Regions from separate parts of the Shewanella sp. S23-S33 genome, predicted to be linked through region 1. Evidence: predicted binding sites of a transcription regulator. Region 1 holds the regulator's gene; each other region holds the start of a gene.

The links. Region 1 encodes MetJ, which represses methionine synthesis genes. Its sites were predicted from a motif close to TAGACGTCTAGACGTCTA; they were not measured.
Region 2: a site for MetJ is predicted at 5,945-5,962, ahead of msrA (peptide-methionine (S)-S-oxide reductase MsrA). Genes of this name have one in related genera too.
Region 3: a site for MetJ is predicted at 6,635-6,652, ahead of serA (phosphoglycerate dehydrogenase). Genes of this name have one in related genera too.

What each region holds. Positions count from the first base shown of each region.
Region 1 is NZ_JBHFFD010000061.1:79,218-89,140, reverse strand. It holds gene ACHA99_RS16415 (HlyD family secretion protein) at 1-600, opposite strand, end outside; gene slyA (transcriptional regulator SlyA) at 609-1,082, opposite strand; gene ACHA99_RS16405 (methyl-accepting chemotaxis protein) at 1,306-3,207, shown strand; gene metF (methylenetetrahydrofolate reductase) at 3,264-4,151, opposite strand; gene ACHA99_RS16395 (bifunctional aspartate kinase/homoserine dehydrogenase II) at 4,369-6,762, opposite strand; gene metB (cystathionine gamma-synthase) at 6,774-7,937, opposite strand; gene metJ (met regulon transcriptional regulator MetJ) at 8,150-8,464, shown strand; gene ACHA99_RS16380 (sulfite exporter TauE/SafE family protein) at 8,599-9,342, shown strand; gene nrfD (NrfD/PsrC family molybdoenzyme membrane anchor subunit) at 9,449-9,923, opposite strand, start outside.
Region 2 is NZ_JBHFFD010000025.1:34,577-44,499, forward strand. It holds gene earP (elongation factor P maturation arginine rhamnosyltransferase EarP) at 1-695, opposite strand, end outside; gene fldA (flavodoxin FldA) at 808-1,335, opposite strand; gene ybfE (LexA regulated protein) at 1,390-1,662, opposite strand; gene ACHA99_RS08470 (DUF2788 domain-containing protein) at 1,673-1,894, opposite strand; gene ACHA99_RS08475 (alpha/beta fold hydrolase) at 1,996-2,772, opposite strand; gene seqA (replication initiation negative regulator SeqA) at 3,071-3,613, shown strand; gene pgm (phosphoglucomutase (alpha-D-glucose-1,6-bisphosphate-dependent)) at 3,687-5,339, shown strand; gene msrA (peptide-methionine (S)-S-oxide reductase MsrA) at 5,453-5,932, opposite strand; gene astE (succinylglutamate desuccinylase) at 6,263-7,300, shown strand; gene ACHA99_RS08500 (thiamine pyrophosphate-dependent dehydrogenase E1 component subunit alpha) at 7,463-8,641, shown strand; gene ACHA99_RS08505 (alpha-ketoacid dehydrogenase subunit beta) at 8,645-9,622, shown strand; partial or broken gene ACHA99_RS08510 (dihydrolipoyllysine-residue acetyltransferase) at 9,632-9,923, shown strand, end outside.
Region 3 is NZ_JBHFFD010000012.1:133,056-142,978, forward strand. It holds gene panB (3-methyl-2-oxobutanoate hydroxymethyltransferase) at 1-462, shown strand, start outside; gene panC (pantoate--beta-alanine ligase) at 487-1,332, shown strand; gene ACHA99_RS03235 (DUF4124 domain-containing protein) at 1,723-2,250, shown strand; gene ACHA99_RS03240 (curlin) at 2,804-3,223, shown strand; gene ACHA99_RS03245 (curlin) at 3,238-4,743, shown strand; gene ACHA99_RS03250 (LuxR C-terminal-related transcriptional regulator) at 4,918-5,583, opposite strand; gene ACHA99_RS03255 (DUF2238 domain-containing protein) at 5,978-6,586, opposite strand; gene serA (phosphoglycerate dehydrogenase) at 6,741-7,970, shown strand; gene ygfZ (tRNA-modifying protein YgfZ) at 8,125-9,087, shown strand; gene ACHA99_RS03270 (two-component system response regulator) at 9,176-9,923, opposite strand, start outside.

The DNA.
Region 1 (9,923 bases):
TATTTGGGTGTAAGACAGATTAAGCTCGGCTTGGGCTAAATGGTTTTGCGCCTGACGCACTTTAAGATTCTCTTCGCCATAACTGCCACGACTCACTTTGAGTTTTTCTAAACGCGCATTGGCGGCAAGCAAATTGGCTTCTGCTGCTGCGGCATCGCTATCGGCTAGCTCCTTTTGCTGCTGCGATACACCATGGGTGGCATACAGGGCATCGAGACGTTTAGCCTCGCTGCGTTTTTGTTGTGAGGTGGTTTTATTGGCATTGACCTCGGCCTTAGCAGCCAATAGCGAGGCATCTAACTCAGCATTATCTTGACGGGCTTGCTCTAAGGCCAATTTAGCCTGCGATACCGCTAACTCATAGGGTGCGGGATCGACTTGAAACAACAAATCACCCTTGGCAACCGCTTGGTTATTGGTCACGGCTATGGTCTGGATTTTACCGCTGATCTGCGGTGTCACTTTCGTCACTACACGGGTCGCCATGGCTTGAGGCGTCAATGGCATCATAGTGTCGGCCAGCATGAAATAGCCAAAAACCATCACAAAGCCAAACATGGCAAATTTTACTAAACGGGCAAACTGTTGATCCGGTGTCATCTTCTTTCTCACAAAAGGGTGTCTGTAACCTTGGTTAATTTGGCGCTTGCGTTGTCGCTGATCAGGCTAATAATGCGTTCAAATTCGCTCAACTCTTCGGCACTGATCCCGCCTAATAACTCACGGCGCACTTGAATAATCCGCGCTTCCATTTGCTTTAAAACATCTAATCCCGCTGGCGTCAGGCTCACAATCCTTGCCCGCTTATCTTTGTCACAACAATGACGCTCGACTAAACCTTGCTCTTCTAATTGCCCTAAGGTGCGCATTAGCGAAGCCAATTCAATTTCTAAGGCATCGGCCAACACTTTTTGGCTAACACTGTCGCCTAAACGCAGCAGTTTCCATAGGGCAGTCCAACGGGGATGAGTTAATCCTAAAGGTGCCAGCTCGACATCGGCCACGGTACGCCACAGTCGATGCAGACGGCCTAAATGCTCCGCCAGCGATAACTCTTTAAGTCGCTCTAATTCTTTTTGCATCTTGCTCACCTATTTAGTTAGCGTGCTAAGCATTATACTTAGTTAGCAGGCTAAGTAAATATTTAGGCCAAAAATAGATCTGTGTCCAAGGGCACGAAACGAGCGTAAGAGGGAATAAATAACTTAAAAAGGTTCGCGTCCTCTCAAATCTTATCAAGTTGTATCTCTATAATATCAAACGGATAAATTGAGTTGATTTGCACATGAATTGGAGGCTGTTTTGATAAATCTAAAAATTAGTACGAGGATCGTTATTGGGATCTGTCTATTACTGTTAACAGTAATGAGCTTTATCATGCCGCTCGTTCTCTCTGAATTCAGTCGCCAAGTTGCAGAATCCGAGCAAAGAGAACTCCATAAGATCTATGAAACCGCTGTTGCCGAGATAGCCTCATCGGGCAAATTAGCCGAAGCAATGGCAACCATCATCTCACTCACGCCAGAAGTTCAAAGCACCTTTGCAACAGGCGAGCGTGATGAACTCACCGCCCGTACCTTACCTATATTTACCCAACTTAAGCGCGATTTTGCGGTTCAGCAATTCCAATTTCATAGGCCACCAGCCACTTCTTTTCTACGCTTGCATCGTCCCGAAAAATTTGGCGATGATCTCACCAGCATACGCAAGACCATAGTTGAAACAAATAGCCAAAAGCGCCCTCTTTATGGCTTGGAATATGGAGTGGAAGGATTAGGTATTCGTGGTTTAGTTCCAATGACTTACAACGGACAACACACAGGCTCAGTTGAGTTTGGCATGTCCTTCGGTCAACCCTTTTTTGATAATTTTAAACAAGCCTATCAAGCAGAAATTGCCCTCATCTTGCCAGATGATTCAGGGTACAAGTTATTTGGCGCTACATTCACGCCTGATACCCAAGCGACAGATGAACTCAATAACGTCATCCAAGGCCATGAAGTCATACGCACTATTTCCTTAAATAACAAAACCTACGCCCTGTATCGCAACGCCATAAAAGATTATTCAGGAAACGTGTTTGGCGTACTCGATATTGCGATGGATAGAACCCATTCAGAACAAGCGATAGCGGATATTCGCCTTAAGTTGATCCTTATCGGTTTAGTGGCTCTGGTCATTGGAACTGCCATTGCTTGGTTTATTGCCAAAGGGATTACTCGCCCTATCGCTGAAACCACCCAAGCCATGAATGATATCGCTGAAGGTGAAGGCGATTTAACCCGCAGAATCGCGGTAAAAGGTAAGGATGAAATTGCTGAATTATCGATGGCATTCAACCGCTTTGTAGAAAAAATTCACAACACAGTTTCCCACGTCGCCGACTCAACAAGCCTGCTCGCCACCTCTGCTGAAGAAATGTCGAGCATTACGCGGGAAACCCAGAAGATGGCGAGTCGCCAGCACCTCGAAACTGAGCAAGTTGCCACCGCAATGAATGAAATGGCCGCAACGGTTCAAGAAGTTGCCCATAACGCGACCGATGCGGCCGATGCCGCCAATCATGCCAATGACTCAACCGAACAAGGCAAATTGGTTGTACAAAAAGTGGTAACCACTATCGCCATATTGGCCGAGGAAATAGCCACAGCAGCGAGTGAAATCAATGAATTAGAGCGTAATACCGCTGAAATTGATTCTGTGCTTGTGGTTATCCGTAATATTGCCGACCAAACTAATTTACTCGCACTCAATGCGGCAATTGAAGCCGCAAGGGCGGGAGAACAAGGTCGAGGGTTTGCAGTCGTTGCCGATGAAGTACGCACTCTGGCGAGTCGCACTCAAGCATCTACAACGGAAATTCAGCAGATGATCGAAGCGCTTCAGCATAAAGCTAAGTCTACAGTCAATGCGATGGAAACCAGCACCCGCACCACCCAAAGCTGTGTATCCCAAGTTCACCAAGCGGGTGAAGCACTCGAAGCCATTACCCATGCGGTTTCCACCATTAGCCAGATGAATATCCAGATCGCCAGCGCTGCAAATGAGCAATGTGCGGTTTCGGCTGAGATTAATAAAAATGTTAATAACATCAATGATATTGCGACCAATGCGACAGATAGTGCGGTACAAACCGCACGCGCTGGCGATGAACTTGCCCAACTCGCAGCCCGTTTAACAACTTTATTAGCTCAATTTAGAATTTAAACAAAACAAAACGCCGCATTCTCTGCGGCGTTTTTATTAGCTTATTTTATAAAGTTTTATTTAGGACGCACGCCTAAAGTGTGGCAAATCGCGTAGGTCAATTCGGCGCGATTTAAGGTGTAAAAATGGAAATCCTTCACGCCTTCGCGGGACAGCACTTTCACCATGTCGATGGCCACGTTTGCCCCCACCAATTGGCGTGTACCCGCATCGTTTTCTAGGCCGTCGAATTGCTTATGTAACCAATTCGGTAACGACACATTGGTCATGCCCGCGAAACGTTTTAGCTGGGTAAAGTTAGTCACAGGTAAAATGCCCGGCACAATTTCAACGTCGATACCGGCGGCAACGCAGCGATCACGAAAACGCAGGTAAGATTCCACATCGAAGAAAAACTGGGTAATAGCACGGCTGGCGCCCGCATCAATCTTGCGCTTGAGGTTGATCAAATCCGCCTGTGCATTGCTCGCATCGGGATGCACTTCTGGATAGGCCGCAACGGAAATATCAAAGTCAGCCACAGAGCGCAGTAAACGCACTAAATCGACCGCAAAACGGGTTGGCTTTGGGCTGCCCGCGGGTAAATCACCACGCAGTGCCACTATGTCACGAATGCCCGATTTCCAGTAATGCTTAGCCAGTTCTAATAGCTCTTCATCGCTGGCATCCACTAAGGTTAAGTGCGGCGCGGCAACGAGGTCGGTTTCCTGTTGGATACGCTCAATCACACCGTGGGTGCGGTCACGTACGCCTGAGTTAGCGCCGTAAGTCACAGACACAAACTTAGGATTCAGCGGCTCTAAACGACGGATAGAATTCCACAGGATCTGTTCCATTTCGGGGGTCGATGGCGGGAAAAACTCAAAAGAAACATTAATATCGCCATTAAGCTCAGACAAACTCTGGTTCAGCGATTGTGAATGTTGTGCGTGATGAAAAGCCATGTGTATTTCCTCAACCGCCCTTGGCGCTACTCTTTGCTAGTATGAATTAGTTCAAATGGACGTTTGGACGTCTATATGTCCATATACTAGAGAAACTGAGATGTAAGTCAAGCCCAAAAATACCCATAAACCGCATTTAATCTCGGTTAATTCGATAGATTTATTCTAGCCAATAAAAAAGGACTCGAATGAGTCCTTTAAGAAGCTTGATACCGCGTTATTCCTGCAGCAGATCGCGACAGATCTGGGTCAGATCCGACTGCACCGCCGCCGCGGTCACTTCGCGTCCTGCGCCCGGTCCACGGATGATCAGCGGATTACCTTGGTAGAAGACACTGCGGATCACAAACACATTATCACCAGGGGTTAAGTTGGCGTAAGGGTGATGGGTATCAATCCACTGCAAACCCACCTCGGCCTTGAGCTCTGGGCCGCTGTTGTCTAAGGATGCCACATATCTGAGCACCTTATTTTGCTCCGCCGCCGCACCATACTGTTGCAACAGATCGGCATCTAACTCGGCAATGCGGGTGAGAAATTGATCTAAGGGAATATCCGCCAAAGCGGCTGGCACGAGTGAACGCAGTTCAATATCTTCAAGCTCGATTTCAAGGCCAATCTCACGGGCTAAGATAAGCAGTTTACGCTGCATATCACGGCCGGAGAGATCGTCGCGGGGATCGGGTTCAGTAATACCTAAGCCTCTGGCTTCAATCACTAATTCTGAAAATGGCTTGCTGGTATCGTATTTTTCAAATAACCAACATAAGGTGCCAGAGAAAATCCCGCCCACCGCTTCAACGCTATCACCGCTGTTACGCAGATCATTTAGCGCATGTTGGATGGGTAAACCAGCGCCACAGCTGGCGTTATAGCGCCAAAATAAGCGACGATTACCCAGTTGCTGCTTTAACTCTCGATAGAAAGGCAGTGGACCCGAGCCCGCAAGTTTATTCGCGCTCACCACATGGATGCCACGCTCGAATAGCTCTGGATATTGCAGCGTCAAACTGGCGCTGGCACTGATATCTAAGGCCACCAGCTCATCGCAGTTAACTTGTTCTAATTGCTCGAATAAATGTTCATACTGCCAAGGCGTTGCTTCAGTATTAAACTCTGTTTGCCACGCAGCAAGATTAATCCCAGTGGATTTAATCAAAGCTTTACTCGAACTGACTAAACCGACTAACTCAACACTGGCTTCGAGTTCATGGTCCAATGATGGTGAAACCGACTTAAACAGATCGATCCAAGCCTCACCGATATTACCCACACCGAGCAGCAGGACGCCAATGCGTTTACGCGGGCCAGCGCAGCGACGGTGAACTTTTTGGGTTAACAGATTCACCTGTGACTGGGGCACTAACGTCACTAAACTTAAATCGCCACTGAACAAAGGTTTAGCATCACGGCTCAGTAAACGGGCGAAACTGCGACGATAATGTTCGGCGTCGGCACTTACTAATGCGACTAAACCAAAATCTGTGTTGATCTGCTGATCACTAATCCCTAATGCTTCTGCCTCGGCATCGAGTAATCTTTGAACTTGTTTTTGATTCTCAGCGGTATAGGCAAGTTCAACCCTTTGATGGGCAGAGGTCCAATGGGCCAATGGCGTTAAACCCGCGGCGATCAATAGATCTAATAAACGAGTTAATTCACCCGTGAGTTTAAAGCCGAACAGCACAACAGCATTAAGGTTAGTCACCACAGGTGCGCTCGCCGACGAACTGTGGGGAGCGATCAAGGTAAAGTCGGTGTGGGATGCATAACTTGAGCGTACCGCTAAACTCACTTCGGTATTAAACAAAGGCTGCAGAGTGCGCGAATGTAATACTGGCGAGCCTAAACGCGCTAGGCGATCGGCTTCGGCAAGTGACATGCTTTTCAGTAACTTGGCATCGTTGATTTTATTAGGATCGGCGTTGAACACCCCTTCCACATCGGTCCAAATGGTCACGCGCTCGATATCGGCGAGACTAGCAATCAGGCTGGCGCTAAAATCTGAACCATTACGACCAAGTAACAGGGTATCGCCACGCTCGTTAGCGCAGATAAAACCTGTGATCACTAAGCGTTCATTGGGATGCGCGGCTAATAGGGCTTGTACTTTAGCGCGGGATTCTTGTACCCGAATTTGTGGCACAGCGGCTTCATCGGCCACTAAAATTGAACAGGCATCCACATGGCTTGCCGCCACGCCAGATTCGCGCAGTAGCGCCGCCATTAAACGTGCCGACCAACGTTCGCCAAAGCTCACCACATGGTTGATTTGGTATTCATTGCGCTCATCTAAGGACAACAAGCTGATGAGTTGCGCTTTATCAGTGGCCAAACGCTCACGCAGATCGCGGGCTTGTTCATTCGACAACAACTGCTCAATCAACCCCTGTTGGTAGCTGATCAGCACTTGTAATTCTTCTTGCCATAGCTGACCCGCATCACGCAGCGCTAATAATTTATACAGGAAATTCGTGCTTTTACCCGCCGCAGAGACCACCACGAGATCATCACTATGACCGTGGGTTAACAGGATATGGGCGACTCGGCGATAACAATCGGCATCCGCTAAACTGGAGCCACCAAATTTATGTAAGTGACAACGTGCCATCTATTATTCCTCTACTGACAAGCCGCAACGGCGGCTAATCCTGCTTGAATATCTGCAACTAAATCGGCGGCATCTTCAATACCCACCGATAGACGCAATAAGGTGTCCTTAATACCAGCCTCGAAGCGCGCCTGCGGCTCCATGGCTCTGTGGGTCATAGTGGCGGGCACTGCCACTAAACTTTCGACGCCACCTAAACTTTCCGCCACACTAAATAAGCTGAGTGCACCTAAAAAGGCCACCACTTCGGCCTCGCCGCCTTTGAGCTCAAAGCTCAGCATAGCGCCAAAGCCCTGTTGTTGCTTGGCCGCAATGGCGTGACCTGGGTGATCCGCAAGACCTGGATAATAGACTTTGCTCACCACAGGGCTTTGCGTTAATACCTCAATAATACGCTGGGCATTGGTTTGATGCTCGCGAATACGCACAGCTAAGGTACGTAGGCCGCGCAGGGTCAGATAACTGTCGAAGGCCGACCCCGTTAAGCCTAGAGTGTTCGACCACCAATGTAAGCTTTCGCCGATTTGCGCGTCTTTGGCGACCACAGCGCCGCCGACCACATCGCTATGACCATTGATATATTTAGTGGTGGAGTGGATAACGATATCCGCGCCTAACAATAGGGGTTGTTGCAATATTGGCGATAAAAAAGTGTTATCGACCACCACCAGCGCGCCGACACCATGGCTCGCCTTAGCAATGGCTTCGATATCCACCACACGCAATAACGGGTTCGATGGGGTTTCGAGCCACACCATCTTAGGATTCTGCGCAATGGCGCCGGCTAACGCTTGGCTGTCGGTTTGGTCGACCACAATGAGCTTAAACTGGCCTTTCTTCGCCAAGTTGGTAAATAAACGGTAGGAACCGCCGTAACAATCGTGGGGCACGACCAATAGGTCATCGGGGCCGAGCAAAGTAGTCACTAAGGTGATGGCCGCCATGCCAGTGCATGTCACTATGCCAGTCGCCCCCTTTTCTAATTGCGCTAATGCTTCGCCTAAAATGCAGCGCGTTGGGTTGCCTGAACGACTGTAATCGAATTCGCGGGGATTTTTATGACCATCGAAGGCGTAATTAGTCGACAAATAAATCGGTGGCACAACTGCGCCATATTGAGTATCGCTTTCGATACCCTGACGCACTGCCAGTGTGGCTAATTGACGCTCTGCCATGGGGGGACTCCTAAATTCGGTAGACTGATAGAGATGTCTGGACGTCTAAATGTACCTAAGCCCAACGCCATCGTCAATAGGCGTGAAGACGTTTAGACGTCTGAACATAAAGAAATCTGTTTGCAATCACAAAGAAATAGTAGCAATAATTTGACTGTTCTTTGTAAGGGTTTAAAATCTGCCCCGAATTTAGCGTTATAACAGGTGAGTCAATGACTGAATGGAATGGGGAATACATCAGCCCCTATGCTGAACATGGCAAGAAGAATGAACAAGTAAAAAAAATTACTGTGTCTATTCCGCTCAAAGTGCTTAAGGTCCTCACGGACGAACGTACTCGTCGTCAGGTCAATAATTTGCGTCACGCCACCAACAGCGAGCTGTTGTGTGAGGCATTTTTGCACGCCTACACTGGCCAGCCATTGCCCAACGATGAAGATCTGTCAAAAGATAACCCAGACAGCATTCCTGCAGAAGCCAAGTTGTTGATGGATCAAATGGGAATCGAGTGGGAAGACATGGAATAGCGACTCGTCGCTTTTAAAGTCATATCACAGTGCTCATCAATAGGGATCGTTAACGATCCCTTTTTGTTTATACCCAAGCGACTTCAAACTTTAAATTTCACCATCTTGAGGTGGTTTGGGATATAGGAAATCCTATGTTTTCTATGATAGATCCACAGACACTCGCCTTAGCCTCGCTGGTCGTGTTTCTGGGCGCATTAACCCAAAGTCTTATTGGGTTTGGGCTTGCGGTTGTCGCCAGTCCTTTGCTGTATATCGTCGATCCACAACTTGTACCTGCGCCTGTTATTGCTATGGGTTTCTCCATCGCCCTGCTGACCTTAGTGCGTGAACGCGGTCACTTAGAATTCAATGGCTTGCAATATGCGCTCCTAGGTCGCGTGCCCGGCGGTTTTATCGGCGCGAGTTTATTGCTGTTTGCGCCTCAACCCATACTCGGTTTATCCATCGCCGCCATTGTGACTGTCGCAGTGATCCTCAGCCTGTATAAATTCAGCCTGCCAGTGAATAAGAAAACCCTCTTCGGTGCGGGCGTGGTTTCAGGGATCTTCGGCAATATCGCCGCGATTGGTGGCCCGCCGATGGCGATTTTATTGGCAGGCAAAGATGCCTCGCAGTTTCGTGCTGCCCTGTCGGCCTTCTTCATTTTTAGCTCCATGATTGCATTGGTCATTTTAGCGATCACTGGCTTATTAGAATTAAAACATCTGTGGCTGTCGTTGATGCTGCTCCCCTCAGTGATTTTAGGTTACTTAGTCGCAGGACGATTAGTGGGCCGTGTCGATAAAGAGAAGACAAAGATGGCGACGTTAGTCCTGTGCAGTATCAGCGCCTTAGTGCTAACGGTGAAGTCGGTTATCGAGTTATTACCCCAATAAGCGTCCTGCTTGTACTGGCAAACCTTCTCAAGATTCAAACAATAAAAAAGCACTGACATTGCCAGTGCTTTTTCTTTATCTATCAATATGTAAAGCCAGATTACACTCAGCTTAAATAGCTTTGCCCTGCGTACACAATAAAGTGTCTTAAGGCGAGTACGCCCGTTAAGCTCGCACAAGCCACCATGATCATCGCCCCCTTAGTGTGGCGAGTCGCGGCGGGTAGCAGCATAAACAGCAATGGAATACCAAAACCTATACCGACAACGCCTATCCAGAACACGCTTGCCCATAGCCCAGAAGTTAACGATGCTAAGGCCGCTGCCGCCGCGCCGCCCTTGAAGTACAAGGCGCAGAACAGCATGAACAGGAACAGGATTTCAATCACCATCACAGGCAATTCTAAACCGTGCATCTTCACTAAGGTTTTGTCGTGGCTGTCAGTCTTAAACATCAGCAAAGCCAGTACCGCATTTGCCGCAGCGCCCGCCGATAGACCTGACACTAAAAACAGCGCAGGCAGTACCGCAGTGTTGAGCATAGGATAAGCATTCATCGCCGAAATTAAGAAGCCAGTGTAA
Region 2 (9,923 bases), on a different contig from region 1:
CGCCCCTTGGGGATCAGCGCATGGATTTTTTCTACCGATTGCTGCCATAACTCACATAATGCAGGTAGCGCCTCGGTCTCATAGCTAAAAACGCTAATAACAGTGTCTTGTGCCTGAATGTCCTTAAGACCTAGATCAGTAAAAAGCTGCAATTTATTGGCAGTATCAGCTTGCCAAGCATCACGCTCTGCAAACAACTTTTGCTCGCAAATGAGTCCACCCGTTTTGGCGCTAAAACCGGGAAAGTAGAAATACTTCTTCAAACCATTGGCTTGTAACGATGGCAAACCATGGCAGCCTTCAACCCAATCCTCTGCGCTTAAATACTCTAAATTCAGCCAAACAGGTACAGATTTTGGGGCGTTCTGATGTAAATAAGCCAGCTGCGCTTTTACCTTTGCAGGGAGTTCACAGGCAAAGGCTTCGATGAGCACAGCTCCTGCAACAAACTTTATAGGCAAAGGCTCTTTCCAATGAATAATATTCACACCATTGAAGGTTTGAGTGGCTTTTAGTGGATCGAGTGTCGGTAAGATATGCGAGAAGCTTGCGAGGTCATCGACCCACAAATTAACGGGAATGTGGTACTCATTAGCCATTTGTTTGGCTAAACGCCAAGTGACGCCAATATCGCCATAGTTATCGACGACGGTACAAAAGATATCCCAATGAGTGGAGCGGAGTGTGTTGGTCATGAGTGTGGTATGTCGTTATTCTTAGTTACAAAAAGTAGATAGTTGCAACAAGTCAGAAATATATGCATAAAAAAAGCGGCGTTAAGCCGCTTTAATCAAATGGTTAACAGAATTAATCTTCTAATTCAGCTAAACACATTTCTTCGTAAATTTGCTTAACCCAAGCATCAACACGTTCTTCAGTCAGCTCTGGCTGGCGATCTTCATCGATACCTAAACCAATAAAGTGGTCGTCATCGACTTGACCTTTAGAGGCTTCAAAATTGTAGCTTGCAGTTGGCCAATGGCCGATGATGATGCCACCACGGGCCTGAACAATATCGCCAACCATGCCCATAGCATCAAGGAAGTACTCAGCGTAGTCTTCTTGATCACCACAACCAAAAATTGCGACAAGTTTGTCAGTAAAATCAATTTGCTCTAATTCAGGGAAGAAATCATCCCAGTCACATTGCGCTTCACCGTAATACCAGGTCGGGATGCCGAACAGCAGCAAGTCATACTCTGCAATCTGTTCTTTGGTACTTTTGGCGATATCTTTCACCTCAACCATTTTTTTACCCAGTTTTTTCTGGATCATCTTGGCTACAGCTTCGGTGTTACCTGTGTCGCTACCGAAAAAAAGACCTACAGTTGCCATTGTCTATCCTTTAATGTCTAGTTCACTTATTAGGTTAATCTTGCTGGTACTCGTTCAGCACTCAACTTGTTGCTGAAGAATTAATTCGATTAACTGGCTACGGCTGATGTTACTGGCCAATGCCTGCTCATTCAAGGCGTCATACAAATCTTGTGACACCTTTAACTCTATTCGCTTTAATCCGTTGGCTTTATCGCGCTGGATTTGATTGCGTTTGTTGACCTTAAGCTGTTGGCTACGGGACAAAGGATTGCTACGTGGTCGGCCCCGGCGCTTTTCGTTGGCAAAAAGGTCAATAGTGGTTCTGTCTGTCGCTTCTTTTGCCATGTTCTTATTGTTAACCGATCCCTGAGCCTTCCCAAGTGATCTGGATAATACCTTTTACAATAAACCCGGCGCAGCCGAGAAATAACACTAACCAAACAATAAATCGACCAAATTTTGGCACGTTACCTTGTTTAAGCACATCGTGGATGGCCATGCCGATAAAGAAAAATATCGAGGCAAAAAACAGGTTCAGGCCGATGGTTTCAATTTGTTCCATGTACTGAGATAACATACTTTCTTAGTCCTTGAGAGTGTTCTAAGGCCAAAAGAGGCGCGAATATATCACAACAAGATGGCGGCTGCCATATGCTTTCGGTCGAGTTTGCTGCTGATTTACATTGAATGTTTGTCAATAAATTCAGACACGATCCGGTTAAAAATGACGGGTTTTTGCGCATGCAACCAATGACCACATCCTTCAAGTGTTTTTGCCTGTGCCGCGGGGAATTGCGCCATGATAGCGCTTCTGTGCTCACTAGTGACATAATTTGAGTCGCCGCCGCGAATAAACAGAGTTGGTCCAGCATAGCTTTGTACTGGATTTGGCGTCTGATTTTGCCAGCCAATAATATTAGGATAACAAGCCTTTAGGCCACTTAAGTTCATTTTCCAACGAAAGCCAGTATCAGTGCGTTGTAGATTTTTGAGTAAAAATTGTGCCGTCGCTTCGTCAATACCATTGTCAATTAAGTGGTTTAGGGCAAAGCGTCTGTCGGTATGGCCTTCTAAGGGCAGGCTTTCTAATGCCGCAAACACTGTGTCGTGTCTTGGCTCATAGGCGACGGGTGCGATATCGGCTGCCACCATGCTGATAATGCGCTCTGGAAAGGCTAACGCCGTCGCCATGGCGATTTTACCGCCCATAGAGTGACCCACAATATGGGCGCGTTCAATAGCCAGTTCGTCGAGCAAGCTGATCATTGAAGTGGCCAGGTGAGGGTAGTCCATTTGATCCCAATGTTCACTTAAACCATGATTGGGCACATCGACACGAATAACTTGATACTGGCTTTCTAATACTTGCCCTAGGCCTTTGAGGTTATCTAGATTACCGAACAAGCCGTGGATCAAGAGCACTGCGGGTCCTTGGCCTGTGGAAACAAAGTTCATGGTGATTCCTGTTGGAGATTTTTAGCTTAGCGTGACGCGAATTGTGCCCTTAATGCCGTTGGCTTGACAAGTCAGTTGCCATTTCTATAGTGGGGGCGGCCAGTAACTTGTGTGCTTTTTCGGCAATTGTCGATTAACTGCTAGTTTGCTGTGCTATTTCCCGCACTTTTAGAATAATGGCGCTTTATCAGATTGATAGAGATAGATACACTGGTAACAGATCGCAATGATCTGCCCCGATCGCTGTGGTACACTTTTTTCGGTTAAGCCTGTCGAATAACAAAGGATAATTAAGGTTATGAAATATATCGAAGTAGATGAAGAGCTCTATCGTCATATTGCCAGCAAAACAGAACGAATTGGTGAGAGCGCCTCTGACATTCTTCGTCGATTACTCGGCCTGTCCGTCGATGCGGTCGAACAACCTCAGCCTTTGGCGATTAGCCAACCGAGCCTTGAAGCTGAACCTATTCAGCCCGTCGCGGCGCAAACAGTGCCAGCAGTGAATGATTTTAGTCGCTTAGTCGATGAACATCAGTTATCGCAGCAAAAAGGCGCAGTAGGTCGTTTTCTGTTTTTGCTCGAAAGTTTGTATCAATTAGCCCCAGAGCAATTCTCACAAATTCTGCAGATCCAAGGGCGCGATCGTTTGTATTTTGCTCGCTCTAAGGAGCAACTGCTCGAAGCGAGTGCTTCGGCTAACCCAAAAGAAATTGGTGCAAGTGGTTTCTGGGTAACGAGTAACAACAATACCGCCAAGAAACGCACTATTTTATCGGAAGTTTTAGTGCAATTTGGTTGTGATGCGACAGTAGCTGCGGGCATCGCCGAGCGCGTTTAATCCGCGGGTGAGCCAAGTTAGTACGACATTTTTCTACTTTTTCTAATTGTAATTGAGTGCAGGAGAGCCATAGGTGGCAATACATCAAAGGGCAGGACAAATCGCTAATCAGACGGATCTGGTCAATATTCCAAAACTGATGAGCCATTATTACAGCATCACGCCAAATATGGATGACGTACAACAACGCGTTACCTTTGGCACTTCTGGGCACAGAGGCTGCGCCTTCAATGGCAGTTTTAACCAACAACACATTTGGGCGATTACCCAAGCTGTGGTGGATTATCGCCAATCGGTGAATATCAATGGGCCGTTGATCCTCGGGATTGACACTCATGCGTTATCCTACGCTGCTTATTTATCGGCCATTGAAGTGCTGGCGGCAAATAAAGTCACAGTGCACATCCAGCAGAATGATGGTTTCACGCCAACACCAGTGGTGTCCCATGGGGTGATTTGCGCCAATCGCGAAGCAAATATCACAGGTGCGTCTCTTTCTGATGGTTTGATTATCACGCCTTCCCACAATCCGCCTCAAGATGGCGGGATCAAATACAATCCACCCCATGGCGGACCAGCCGAAGGAAATATCACGGCTTGGATTGAATCGCGAGCTAATGATTACCTGCGCCAAGCATTAGTTGGCGTGCAAAAATTAGCGTATGCCAAAGCGCTGGCATCAGGCTATGTCAACGCCATTGATTTGATCACGCCCTATGTGGCTGATTTAGAAAATGTTATCGACATGCAGGCGATTGCCAACGCTAAGCTGCGTATCGGAGTTGACCCGCTCGGTGGTTCAGGGATTTTCTATTGGGCACCGATTGCCGCGCGTTATGGGCTCGATATCACCTTAGTCAATGATAAGGTTGATCCAAGCTTTAGCTTTATGCCGCTGGATAAAGACGGCAAAATCCGCATGGATTGCTCATCTCCCTACGCGATGGCCGGGTTACTCGCCCATAAAGAATCCTTTGATTTATGCCTTGGTAATGATCCCGATTATGACCGTCACGGCATAGTTTGCCCTGGTACGGGTTTGATGGATCCGAATCATTATCTTGCGGTCGCTATTGATTATTTACTGACACACAGACCAGATTGGAGCGATACCTTAGCCATAGGTAAAACCTTAGTATCGAGTGCGCTTATCGATAAAATCTGTGCTTTCCACGGCAAAACGTTACTCGAAGTGCCAGTGGGCTTTAAGTGGTTTGTCGACGGTTTAGCCGAAGCCACAATCGCCTTTGGCGGTGAAGAGAGTGCTGGCGCGGCATTTTTACGCCGTGATGGCTCTACTTGGTGTACGGATAAAGACGGTTTTATTCTAGGGTTACTTGCGGCAGAAATTCTTGCGGTGACAGGTAAAACCCCAGGTCAGCGTCACCAAGAGTTAGTAAAACAATTTGGCCAAAGTTTCTATAAGCGTATCGATAGCCCAATCAGTCTTGAAAACAAAGCCAAGTTTGCTTTGCTCAATGCCGATACCTTAAATGCCACTGTGCTTGCAGGTGAGACAATCGAAAACGTGTTAACCCATGCGCCAGGCAATAATGCGGCGATTGGCGGCATCAAAGTTACCACTGCTAATGGGTGGTTTGCGGCGCGTCCATCGGGCACTGAAGCGTTATTTAAAATCTACGGCGAAAGTTTTATCAGTGAGCAGCATTTGGCTGAGATCATCAAAGATGCGCAGGCATTAATTGATAAGGCGCTAAACGCTTAATGCAGTAGTAGGTTTATAAAGTATCAAAAAACAAACGCACTCAGATTTGAGTGCGTTTTTGTTTGTGTCTAATTCAGCTGTGAATAGTTGATCTCATGCTGATTTGACCGTATTTAGTACTCGATATGACAACTCGGTAAGTTATTCTTATCGATGTAATTTTGATGATATTCCTCAGCCACATGGAACTGTTGAAGTGGCACTATTTCAGTGACGATATGGCGTAATCCCCAACGGCCCGAGCGGGCAAAAGCTAACTTTGAGGCTTCTGCGGCCGCTTTTTGCTCGCGGTCGTGGAAGAAAATGGTGCTGCGATATTGAGTGCCAATATCTCCGCCTTGCATGTTCAGACTCGTTGGATTGTGGTTTTTCCAAAATACATCGAGCAAGTCTTCATAACTGACAAGGGCGGGATCGAATTCCACTTGCACCACTTCGGCATGGCCCGTTTTGCCTTTTTTGACTTCTTCATAGGTTGTCGCCGCATTATTGCCGCCCATATAGCCGCAGGTGGCATTCGATACGCCGTTCACTTGTCTAAAAAAATACTCTACGCCCCAGAAACAGCCGGCACCAAAGGTTGCTAACGCCATAATTAAATCCAATAGAAGTCTAGATGGCTAAGGATTGTGATAAAACTTGAGTGCAAAAGCAAGCCTCAAGCTGGAATATTTATCATGGGAAATTCTTAGGGAATGTCCTAAGAATTTAACAATCAGCTTAGTTGAATGTCATTCCGCTTAAAACTGGGTCCTACGGCAATAAATGTCTGAGAACAGCACTAAAAACATGTGTTAGTATTGAAGCCGTTTTTTAGGTGCGAGTGAGACTAACCGCGGTGAGATAAATGCTTAAGTGGTTATTACTGCCTGTACTTATGCTATTGCGCCAATACTGTTACACATCATTATAAGGAGAATTCTGTGTTACAAGCTCTGTTAGATTCAAAGGATTTTTTAGCGCTCACCTTAGCCCATCCTGAACAGTTCGATGGCGAATTTTCATTTAACTTAGGCGATCATACTCAAGTGGAAGTGTGGGATACCGGCGTTATCGTTTTTGAGCCAACCCAGAATGAAGGAAAAGATGTCGTGCTTTCTTGCGGTGTTCACGGTAACGAGACCGCCCCCATTGAACTCTGCAATAGCTTAATTAAACAACTTTTACAGCAAAAGATCATCGCAAAGCAGCGCACTTTATTTCTCATTGGGAACCCATTAGCGATTAATAACGGCACGCGGATTATTGACGAAAACATGAATCGTCTGTTTAGTGGTGAGCATTCTAATCCACCAGGGGTAGTGAACCCTGAGCGAGTACGCGCGAAAAAACTCGAAGCCTATGTCGATCGTTTTTATACTACGGTGGTTGCCGATGGACGTCAGCGCATTCATTATGATCTGCACACGGCGATGCGCGCCTCGAAGCATGAAAAGTTCGCTATCTATCCCTATCGTCCAGGGCGCGCCTTTAGCGGCGAGCAAATTATGTTTTTAGCCGCAAGCGGCGTCGATACAGTACTTTTCCACCACGAACCGACCACGACCTTCAGCTATTTTTCCTCTGAACGCTACAGCGCCGATGCCTTTACCATTGAACTTGGCAAAGTGTATCCCATGGGGCAGAACGACATGACGCGTTTTATCGCCACCCATGAAATGTTCATGCGCTTGATCACCGCTAAGCCGTTGGAGCTGGATGCATTTGATGCCGATAAGGTTAACTTGTACCAAGTGTGCCGCGTCATCAATAAACATTTCGATGATTTTGAATTTACCTTCGCAACTGATGTCGAAAACTTCAGATCTTTCCCGAAGGGCTTTGTTTTAGCGCGGGAAGGTGGGCAAGAAATTAAAGTGGAGCACGAGTTTGAGTCTGTCGTGTTCCCTAATGCCAAAGTGCCTATTGGCAATCGCACTGTGATTTGCCTGATCCCTGCGGTGAATGCGGACGTGCGTTAGGCTTGTAAAGCAATATATACATGCGTGGCAGGGATAACTTGTGGTTTGAGCTATGCCAATGGTTGATAGGTAGTTTACGTTAACGTAATGTTCGTCGGGCATATTCGTATAAACAGACGCATCAAAACGCTTTGATGCGTAATGAGATAACAAGAGCACAATATGAGCAAAGCAACACTCAACACTGATACAGTGCACCGTGTCGGCTTCTTGGATAAGGCATCGCTACACATTCCTATCCTTCGAATTCTACAAGCCGACGGCACCACTTATGAAACCGCGGTTTTGCCTGTGATAGATGAAACCTTAGCCACTAAAATTTACGATACCTGTGTATTCACTCGGGTACTTGATGAACGTATGCTTGGCGCCCAGCGTCAAGGACGCATCAGCTTCTACATGACCTGTACGGGTGAAGAAGCGGCGATTGTTGGCAGTGTGGCCGCACTCGATCAAGAAGATGTGATCCTCGCACAATATCGTGAGCATGCGGCGCTGCGTTATCGCGGCTTTACCACTGAACAGTTTATGAATCAGATGTTCAGTAACGAGAAAGATCTTGGTAAAGGTCGCCAAATGCCAATCCATTACGGCAGTGCGGCATTGCATTATCAAACGATTTCTTCACCGTTAGCCACGCAAATCCCGCAGGCGACTGGTGTGGGCTACAGCTTAAAAATGCAAGGTAAGCGCAAAGTCGCGGTTTGTTATTTTGGCGAAGGCGCTGCATCGGAAGGGGATTTTCATGCTGGCCTAAACATGGCCGCGGTACTGAAATGCCCAGTGATTTTCTTCTGTCGTAACAATGGCTACGCGATTTCTACCCCCACTGAAGAGCAGTTTGCTGGAAACGGTATTGCCAGCCGCGGTGTGGGTTATGGCATGCACACCATTCGTGTAGACGGCAATGACATGTTGGCCGTGTTAGCGGCAACCCAGCAAGCCCGTGCCTATGCGATTGAGCATAATGCGCCTGTGCTGATTGAAGCCATGACTTACCGTCTCGGCGCGCACTCTTCTTCAGACGATCCCTCTGGTTATCGCTCGAAAGATGAAGAAGCCAAGTGGCAGCAACACGATCCGGTTAAACGCTTCAAATTATGGCTTATCAACAAAGGTTGGTTGGCTGAAGCGGATGATGTGAAACTGCATGAGAAATATCGTGAAGAAGTATTGGCTGCGGTAAAAGTGGCTGAAAAAATTCCTGTGCCTATGCTGGATGAAATTATTGAAGATGTGTACGACAAGCCGACGCCAGTGCTGAAAAAGCAACTTGCCGATCTTAAAGAACATATCAAGAAATATCCGCAAGCCTATCCAAAAAGTGCAGGGAGACTATAAGCTGTGGCTGAAATGAATATGTTACAGGCCGTCAATGAGGCCTTGTCGATTGCCATGCAAGCCGATGAACGCATGGTGGTTTTTGGTGAAGATGTGGGCCACTTTGGCGGGGTATTTCGCGCCACCTCCGGTCTTCAAGAAAAATTCGGTCGCGCTCGCTGCTTTAATACGCCGCTGACAGAGCAAGGTATTGCCGGTTTTGCCAATGGTTTAGCCTCAAATGGCATGACCGCCGTGGCTGAAATTCAATTCGCCGATTATATCTTTCCGGCGTTTGATCAAATCGTCAACGAGTCAGCTAAATTCCGTTACCGTAGTGGTAATGAGTTCGATGTCGGTGGATTAGTGTTCCGTACGCCCTATGGCGGCGGCATCGCGGGCGGCCATTATCACTCGCAATCACCTGAAGCCTATTTTACCCAGACGCCGGGGTTAAAAGTGGTGGTGCCACGCAACCCTGAGCAAGCCAAAGGCCTGCTGTTGGCGTCAATCCGTGACAAAAATCCGGTGATCTTCTTTGAGCCTAAGCGTTTATATCGTGCATCGGTTGGCGAAGTGCCCGCGGGCGATTATGAAATTGAACTGGGTAAGGCTGAAGTGGTTCGCGAAGGTAAAGACATCACCTTAGTGGCGTGGGGCGCGCAAATGGAAATTCTTGAAAAAGCCGCCGACATGGCCGCTAAAGAAGGGATCTCCTGTGAAGTTATCGATTTACGCACCTTGTCACCCTGGGATATCGATACCGTTGCCGATTCAGTCAAAAAGACCGGACGTTTACTGGTTAACCATGAAGCGCCATTAACCGGTGGTTTTGCTGGTGAGATAGCGGCGACGATTCAGCAAGAATGCTTCTTGTATCTAGAGTCACCCATCAGCCGCGTTTGTGGTTTAGATACCCCGTACCCACTCATTCATGAAAAAGAATACATGCCAGATGCATTCAAAACGTTTGAAGCCATCAAAGCATCAGTGACCTTCTAGGAGTCCGGTATGATTAAAGATTTTATTTTGCCGGATATTGGCGAAGGTGTTGTGGAGTGTGAGTTGGTTGAATGGCTTGTCAAAGAAGGCGACACTGTCGTTGAAGATCAGCCGATTGCCGATGTCATGACAGACAAAGCCTTAGTGCAAATCCCTGCGCCTTTTGCGGGCGTGGTCACTAAGTTGTATTACGCGAAGGGCGATATTGCGAAAGTGCATGCGCCGCTTTATGCCGTACAAATTGAAGATGCCGTTGAAATCGCGGGCGAAGAATCTGTTGCGGCTGCAGCTGCGACAATCG
Region 3 (9,923 bases), on a different contig from region 1:
GTCGAAGGCGGACACTGGTTACTCGAAACAGTCACTAAGCTCACCGAACGCGGTATTCCTGTATGTGCCCACTTAGGCTTAACACCTCAGTCGGTTCATGTGTTTGGTGGTTTTAAAGTGCAAGGCCGCGATGCCGAAAATGCCCAGCGCATCCTTGACGAAGCTAAGGCTTTAGAAGCCGCGGGTGCTCAACTACTCGTAGTGGAATGTATCCCTGCGCCTCTCGCTTCGGCGATCACTCAAGCCTTAACGATTCCTGTCATTGGAATTGGCGCAGGCGCAGCGACCGACGGTCAAATCTTGGTGATGCATGATGTGTTAGGTATTTCAAGTGGTTATATTCCACGTTTCTCAAAAAACTACCTAAAACAAACCGGTGAAATTCGTTCTGCGGTACGTGCTTATATCGACGAAGTTGCCCAAGGAACCTTTCCTGGCGAAGAACACACTTTTAACAAATAACAGATTTATGCAAGGTAAGGTTCAATGATCACTAGCGCCCATATTGATGATATTCGCACTCAAGTGCGTGCATGGCGTGCCAAGGGCGAAACTGTCGCCTTTGTGCCGACCATGGGCAATCTCCATCGGGGACACATCACCTTAGTGAAGGAAGCGGCTAAACGTTGTGATCATGTGGTGGTATCGATTTTCGTCAATCCAATGCAGTTTGGCCAGAATGAAGATCTCGATGCCTACCCACGCACACTCGCCGCCGACAGTGAAGCCCTCACGGCTGCTGGCGCTGAGTTGCTGTTTACCCCAACGCCAGCCGTGATGTATCCCAAGGGCTTAGCGCAACAAACCTATGTTGAAGTGCCAGGTATTTCAGATCTGCTCTGCGGCGCTAGCCGTCCGGGGCATTTTCGTGGCGTTGCGACTATCGTCTGTAAACTATTCAACATAGTACAGCCCGATGTGGCACTCTTTGGCAATAAAGACTATCAACAGCTATTAGTCATTGAAACTATGGTTGAAGACTTGTCATTACCGATTGAGATTATCGGTGTTGATACCATACGTGAGGACTCAGGTTTAGCCATGAGTTCGCGCAATGGTTATCTCACCGCCGCAGAAAAAGCCGCGGCACCAGCGTTAAAACAGGCAATAGATGCTATGGCTGCAGGGATCAAACAAGGTCAGAGTGTTGATGCTGTCACCGAGCAAGCGAAAATCAGTTTAGTGGCGGCGGGCTTTACGCCGGATTATCTGGAAATTCGTCATGCCCACACGCTTGAGAAAGCGCAGAGCCAAGACCAAACCTTAGTCATTTTGGCCGCCGCCTATATAGGTAAAGCGCGACTTATCGACAACTTAAGGTTCGATCGCTAATCTCTTAAGCGTTATCAATAAATAAAAAGGAGCAGTCGCTCCTTTTTATTTACCCAATGACCGACCAGAAGCTATTTTCTTCTTTAGAATCAATCCAAGCGCCAAAAATTTGAAGCGTCAAAAAACTGGTTTTATCCCTAAATTTACGCCATAGTATGATGCAGATGTTAATTTAAGGTAAATGATTAGCGGCAGACATTGACGAGTGAATTTGACCTTCTAATGATGCATGGCTAATCCTTTAATTTATTGGGCTTAACAGCCGGTTAAGCCTAATAAAAAACGGTTATAAAGGCATAATAATGTAAACGTCATAATCATTATTTATCATGCTTAATCAAACAATTAAATCATAATAGCTATGCAAGTGTACAAAGGATTTGTGGCCTCATGGCAAGACTGATACTCACCCTAATTTGTGTTATTTTGCCCACTGCAATACAGGCAAATACCATTTATAAATGCCGTAAAGATGACAAAATTGTCTTTAGCCAAACCGCTTGTCCGCAGGAATTTAGCCAACATAAAATCGAATACCAGTTAGGGATAACGACTGAAGTAGACTCTGATAAAAGAGACATTCCTGTCGATCCCTTACACACTCTACTGAATAGTCGAACCATTTCTAAAGAAAAATTATTGCAGTTACTCGACGGCGAGATATATCGTCTTAAGCAGGAGAATAGCTATTTTGAAATTCTGCGCGCCAGTGAATTGCAGAAATTAGAACGTAAACGTTATTGGCAAAATAAAGAGAAAACCGATCCTGAATACATTAACGAAATGGACGATATCAATACTCGCTTCAATGCGTTAACTGTGAGTAATAACAGTGCGATGCAACAACTGAAAGACCGTAAAAGCCAAATCAGTACCGAAGCATTCCATGAAGAGTTAAAAGAACCAGAAAAGCACTGATCTCGCATAAAACAGTAGTATTAATCTTCTCTCTACCCCATTAAGGAATTCAATCATAATAATGGTTAATTTTCCGCTCACAGTAATGTCCCTTTGTTTAACCTAGGATTCATTACCGCAAGGACAAGAAGCCTGTTGTTGCACACAGGGTAAATGACATAGGTTGCTACAGTTAATTAAACTCCTCAGCAGTTTCTCGCTGGCACAAACGCGTACTTTTTTATCAAGAAAATGCAAACGCGATAGTCGATGTATTTCCCTTCACTTGTTATTGCATTGTTTAAAAAACAAATACTCTCTTCACAACAGATACGACTTAACTACTAGGACAACTAGGCTAGACCCCTTAAATAAAAACACGTCAATAAAAATATAAAATCTATTTAATCAATACGATATAAATACAACCATCATTTACCTTCCGTTAATCCTTTCTAGAATAAATACCCGTTTGGCCAATTGCGACATATTAACGGGACTCGTATCTTCAGGTCTGAATTTGGGGTGCAAGTTGCTTTAAGCAGCCCAAGATATTTGATGCAAGGAGTCACCCGTGCCAAATACCTCTATACGCTTTTTGGTGCCGCTGATCTTGCTCTGTAGTTGTATGACTTCAGCACAAGAGCTGAATGTCAACGAGTTACCCGTAACCCTTCAGGCATTACTGGAACGTTCCGGTCGCGATAACCTTATCGAGCTGGTTCAACAAGGCACTGCCAACCAAGGATTACTGTTCCAGTCAGGCAGCGATAACAAGGCCGATGTAACACAAGTGGGCAATGATAACGATGCGCTAATCACACAGATTGGTTCAAACAATGAAGTCCAACTACTGCAAGTCGGCAGTCAAAATACGGCTTCAGTGACACAAATTGGCAATGACAATCTCGTGCAACTGAACCAACTAGGAAGCGGCAATTTTTCGATTCAACAGATTGCGGACGGTGCTGCAATCTCAATAACTCAATATTAAACAGGGAGCGTCACATGAAATCACAAGCTAAAAAATCACTTATTGCTTTGGCCATTGCAACAGGTTTAAGCGGTCAAGCTTTTGCTGCCAGTACAGTGAGCGAAATTAGCGTAGTACAGTCAGGCCAAGCCCAAGACACTTTAGTCTCACAAACGGGTGGCCTTAACGCCGCTGCGGTTGTACAAACAGGTAGAGATCAAACCGCAACCGTCATCCAAGACGGTGTGTGGCATGAAGCGGCTATTAATTCAACGGGTGTTGATAACAAGGTCCAAATAACGCAACAAGTTGACTGGCATGTGGCAAGTGCAAATGTTGTAGGTAACAACAACAATGTAAATGTGTCGCAAGATGGTTTCTTTAACCAAAGCAGTAGCGATGTTACTGGCAACGATAACACGGTATTCGTTAACCAATTAGGCGAAGTCAACGAAAGCCAAGTTGAAATCACTGGCGCTGAAAACAGCGTGTTTGTTGAGCAAGAAGGCGACGCAAACTTTGCAGTTTTTCGCGTTGAAGGCAGCAACAACGACGGTAAAATCACACAAATCGGTGACAACAACCAAGCAGGTTTAATCGCTCTCGACTTAACCGCTAACGTGGGTAACAACAACGACGTTTCTGTTAATCAAGCGGGTAACAATAACTTTGGCGCAGCGAAAGGTATTGCAGGTAATGACAACACAGTAGACATGGTCCAAAAAGGTGATAACCATGTGGGCTTCGTTTACGCACTGGCCGGCAGCGATAACGATATTTCAATGGATCAAAAAGGTAACGGCAACACGGCTTACCTTGCGATGACTACGGGTGATGACAACAGTGTCGATATTACCCAAAATGGCAGCGGCAACACTATCGGTGATACTTTAGTGGCAGATATCCAAGGTGATGATAACGATATTACTATCACTCAAAAAGGCGATGTCAACGGTGCAGAGTTCCAAGTATGGGGCGATAGCAACGACGTTGACTTGAAACAAAAAGGCGATGCTAACTTCGCAACCTTTGGTGCATACGGTGCAGATAATGACTTCGATTTATCTTCTAAAGGCAATAACAACGAAATCGTTGCCTTCGCTGAAGGTGAAGATAACAGCATTGAAGTCAGCCAAGAAGGCGATGAGAACTTTGCTTATGTAGATGCCGTGGGTAGCGATAACGAAGTTGATGTTGAGCAAGATGGTGCTGAGAACGAAACATTGATTTCTGTTGCTGGCAACAACAATGCCGATGTCAGCGCACTTCAAAGTGGCGATCTTAACGTTATTGACCTGATTATTGAAGGTGATGAAAACACCGCGCAAATTACTCAATCAGGTAACGGTAACTGGGTAGGCGGCGATAACGACACTTCATTTGCATCAAATTCATTTGGCGTTAGCGGTGACAATAACAGCCTGTCAATCACTCAAACGGGTAATGACAACTTAGTGTTAGGTTCTCAAGCAGGCACTAACAACAGCATCAACGTGAACCAATCAGGCAATATGAACGTTGCCACTGTAGTGCAATACTAGTCAATACTGTTAAACCACCACAGCTAAACTCTTTGGTGGTGGTTTATAAAAAGGGTGTTAAACAAAAAGCGGGAATGTTTAAATAAACATTCCCGCTTTTCTATGTTGATATGCTAGTAATCATTAACATTAACCACTCACAGCGAAAAGCTAACGGCCAATATCTTTAACTGACTAACTGCACAGCTCAAAGTGAGTTTGATAGGTTTGCGCCCAACGTAAAAGCTCAACCCGATTACGAGACTGTGTCTTGCGGAAAATAGAAGAAATATGCGCCTTCACTGTATGTTCGCTGATACATAACCTATGAGCGATTTCTTTATTTCTCGCACCACTCGATACGAATTGAATGATAGTGCGTTCACGGGATGTCAGCATCTGCAGCATAGCCACAGTATCAGAGGGCATTTCATTATTACCTTCTAACTTTTGTACGACACGGCGGAACATTTTGCTTAGCAAAGTTCTATCGTACCAAAGTTCCTCTGCCACCATTTTACGTAAACCCGTTAACATCAGATCCATACGTTGATCGGCAAATAAAATGCCTCGAATGCCGAGTAACATTGCAGATTCTTGGTCTAAGGAGTCACGCTCAACTTGATACAGCGCCACAGGAAAATGTGACACTAATCGCGAAGCTAACAGAGGTATCCCTTTGTTATCTAATGCTGAACCTTTTTGGGTGATCAGATAAAAACTACGGCGACTCTTGTCTAAATCCAGTTCAGCCGCATGCTTTACTATACGCGTTTTCAAACCTATGGATTCAGCGAGTAACGCTAAATGACATGGCGCGGCCATTTGGTGTAAAAAAACCAATTCATTAATTGTGCTCAATGACTCTCCTCCCTGAAAAGTATTCTCTATTGCAAAATGGTATGTTTGACTCGTCTTTTTAGTTAGATTTTTCAACATTCCATTAACCTAGTTAATTCTGACTAGTTAACGATTGAAAAACATCACCCAAATGTACTATTCCCTGTTTAATGCTAGTAGGTTCGACTAACTCACCACAATAAAATGGAATAACAGTCAAAAATACCGTTTTACTTGGCCAACGCCCAGCACCTAATACTTTCCAACTATGACGTTATCAACCCAAAGTTGCAACACAAAGAAAACACAATAACAACACTAAAGTATGACAACTCAATGTCATCACACTCACACCATATATTTCAGGGAAGAAAGTCTTACAACTCGAACAGAGAGCATCACCCACTTTTAGCCGCTAAATCCTCTGCTTGAGTCTCGCGATTTGTTTATCTTGAAAACGAGACAGTAAAGCTAACGCGACAATTGCACCAATGAGGGCAAGAAACATGTCAGATTGGGTATCCCATACATAGCCTTGAGTCCCTAAAAAGGCTTCAGCCCCTTCGCCAGTTGCCACGGCAACCCACCATTCGATCAGTTCATAAAACGCCGAAAAAGCGAGTACAAAACAAGTGGCAAGAAACGCACACCAAGCCCCAGGTTTAACAGCTTGATTACGCAACATAATTTCACGGGCGAGCATGGCTGGGATAAAACCTTGCGCAAAATGACCCACTTTATCGTAATTATTACGTTCTGAACCCATCCAATCGGCAATCGTGTCGAATAACGGCACTTCAGCGTAAGTATAATGAGCGCCTACAAACAACACACAGCAGTGTATTAAGACGAGAAAATACACTAAAGGTGTCAGTGGAAAACGTTTGCGAGTAAAGAATAAAATCGGTACAGCAATCAATGCAGGCAAGGCTTCGAGCCACCACGTGAAAGGATCTGCGGGTTTTATCGCCGACCACACCAAAACTGAGAGGTAAATACCGCACCATGCGATTTTGTTATTCAATGTTTCTTCCTCTTATGCGATATTGTTCTAAATTTAGAATATTAACTTTAGCCATCTAGCCCTCCACACTGAGCAAAAAAAGTGCTACTTTGGTGGGTGAAGGTTGTGAGCATATCATAAGAAACATTTCTATTAATTAGAGGGTACCCATATCATGGCGAAACATTCGCTGGACAAGGATAAGATCAAGATCCTGCTGTTGGAAGGCGTCCACCAATCTGCGGTCGATGTATTTGAACGTGCGGGATACACCAATATCGAATACCACAAAGCTTCCTTAAGCGATGAAGCCTTACTTGAGTCCATTAAAGATGCGCATTTTGTGGGACTTCGTTCGCGTACCCAATTAACTGCTGAGGTGCTGAAACGTGCCGAGAAGTTAATCGCGATAGGATGTTTCTGTATTGGAACCAACCAAGTCGACCTTGCCACCGCCGAATCCCTTGGTATCCCAGTATTTAACGCTCCCTTCTCAAACACTCGCAGTGTTGCAGAACTCGTGATTGGCGAAATCATTATGTTGATGCGGGGTATCCCTGAACGCAACGCTATCGCTCACCGTGGCGGCTGGATGAAAACCGCAGCGGGCAGCTATGAAGTGCGTGGTAAAACCTTAGGTGTGATTGGTTACGGCCATATTGGTACTCAGCTTGGCATTCTAGCGGAAACCTTAGGTATGCGCGTCGTGTTCTTCGATATCGAAGACAAACTGCCACTAGGTAACGCACAACAAGTCCATTCGTTGGAACTCCTATTAGCACAAGCTGATGTAGTAAGCTTACATGTCCCTGAAACTCCACAAACAAAAGACATGATAGGCGCTGCCGAGTTTGCAGCAATGAAAAAGGGCAGCATCTTTATCAACGCATCACGCGGTACTGTAGTCGATATTGAAGCTTTAACCGTTGCGTTAAAAGAACGTCACCTCGCAGGTGCCGCAATCGATGTGTTCCCCGTTGAACCACAATCGAATGACGATGAATTTATCAGTCCTCTACGCGGTTTAGACAATGTTCTACTCACGCCGCACGTCGGCGGTAGCACGGCCGAAGCCCAAGAAAACATTGGTATCGAAGTCGCGGGTAAGCTCGCTAAATACTCAGACAACGGCTCAACCGTTTCTGCGGTTAACTTCCCTGAAGTGTCATTACCAACGCATAAAGGCACCTCACGCTTGCTGCATATTCACCAAAACCGTCCGGGCGTGTTGATCAAGATCAACCAAGCCTTCTCGGAAAAAGGCATCAACATCGCCGCCCAATATTTGCAGACCACTGCAGAAATTGGTTATGTCGTGATGGAAGTCGACACAACTCAAGCGGAAGAAGCCTTAGTTGAACTCAAAGCCATTGAAGGTACATTACGTACCCGCGTGCTGTTTTAAACTTTAAACTCCACTCGCTTTAAGCCTATCGACTAAAGCACACATAATAAGGCGCACAGATCATTCACAGATATGTGCGCCTTATGCTTTTGAGCCAACTGGAATTCCGTTACAATCTAGCCTCTCACATCGTCTTCATTTTCAGGATCTCGCTATGACTATTTCAGTTTCTACGCCCCATTGGGATCTGGACGCTACCTTGCCTCCACTTATGCTTGCCAACTTATCTCATTTGGGCCTCATCAAAGTCGTTGGAGAACAAGGCCGCAGTTTTATCCATGGCCAAGTGACCACAGATATCAGCTCATTGGCCACGGATCAATGGCGCTGGGGCGCGCATTGCGATCCTAAAGGTAAAATGCTGGCCAGTTTCAGAACCTTTGCCATTCAAGAGGCACTCTTTATGTTGATGCCAAAGGATGCCATCGAAATCGATTTACCCCAGTTACAAAAATATGCCGTGTTTAGTAAAGCCACCTTAAGCAATGCATCCGCTGAGTGGACTCTGCTCGGGGTTGCCGGTGAACAGGCAAGCCAATTCGTAAACAAACATTTTGGCGACATTCAGCAAGAGCTCACACTCATTGAAAATGGTGCGATTTTAAAAGACGCTGAACGTTTTATTTTAGTATTAACACCAGATGCCGCAGCAGCTTTAGTTGCGCAATCGGAAGTGAGTGTATTTGACGCAAATGCATGGCAAGCGTTAGAGATTGCAGCAGGTTACCCCAACCTTGCCGCCAGCCATGCCAGCCAGTACGTACCGCAGATGTGTAATCTACAAGCGGTTAACGGTATCAGCTTCAATAAGGGCTGTTACATGGGGCAAGAAACCATAGCACGCATGAAATATCGCGGTGGTAATAAACGCGCCCTGTATATTTTGCGCGGTCACACTAGTCTTCAAATCACCCTAGCATCAGGCCTCGAAATCGCAATGGAAGACAGTTTTCGCCGTGGCGGTCAAATCATTGAGTTTGTACAGCGTGGCAATCAAGTCTTGTTAACCGCCGTACTTCCTAATGACACGCCTAATGATACTCAGCTGCGTTTTGCCGACGATGAACAATCACATTTAACGATCCAAGCCCTGCCCTACTCATTAGATGAAGCGTAATACTTTGATTTAATATGATTAGTATAAAATATTGAAGCAGAATAAAGGCGCCAATGGCGCCTTTATCTTAGTCAATGCACTTCGAGCATCAATTTTCTAAATAAGTATCTCGAATGGCAATTGCTTCTGGCAGGATTTGCTTGAACTCCTCCACCAGCTTAGGATCGAAATGTTTTCCCGCTTGATTTTCAAATAGCTCCATAGTCGCTTCAATCGTCCAAGCCTGCTTATAAGGCCGTTGCGAAGTCAGCGCATCGAACACATCCGCAATCGCGGTGATACGCCCTTCAAGGGGGATTTCTTCGCCAACCAAGCCATTGGGGTAACCTGAACCATCCCACTTCTCATGGTGAGTTAAGGCGATACGACGGGCCATTTGCAATAACGGATCGCTATGTTCACCAATAATTTCTGCACCTATGGCGGCGTGCTGCTGCATAATTTCCCATTCCTGCGCATCAAGTTTCCCTGGCTTTTTCAGCACTGCATCGGGTGTACCGATTTTACCAATATCGTGCATAGGCGCCGCATTAAAAATCAAGTCACAAAAGGTTGTCGGTAAGCCGAGCTTTATCGCTAATATGCGGGCGTAATGACTCATACGCACAACATGTAGACCCGTCTCGTTGTCCTTGTATTCAGCGGCACGGCCAAGACGACGGATAATCTCGAAACGGGTTTCTTCTAATTCGTGAGTACGAACTTTAACTTGTTGTTCGAGTAGACGTTTTTGATCATAGAGCGCAAGATGCGTTTTAACTCGCGCTTTAACGACAGGCGCACTGACAGGCTTAGTAATGTAATCCACCGCGCCCAATGCAAAACCTTGGGCTTCA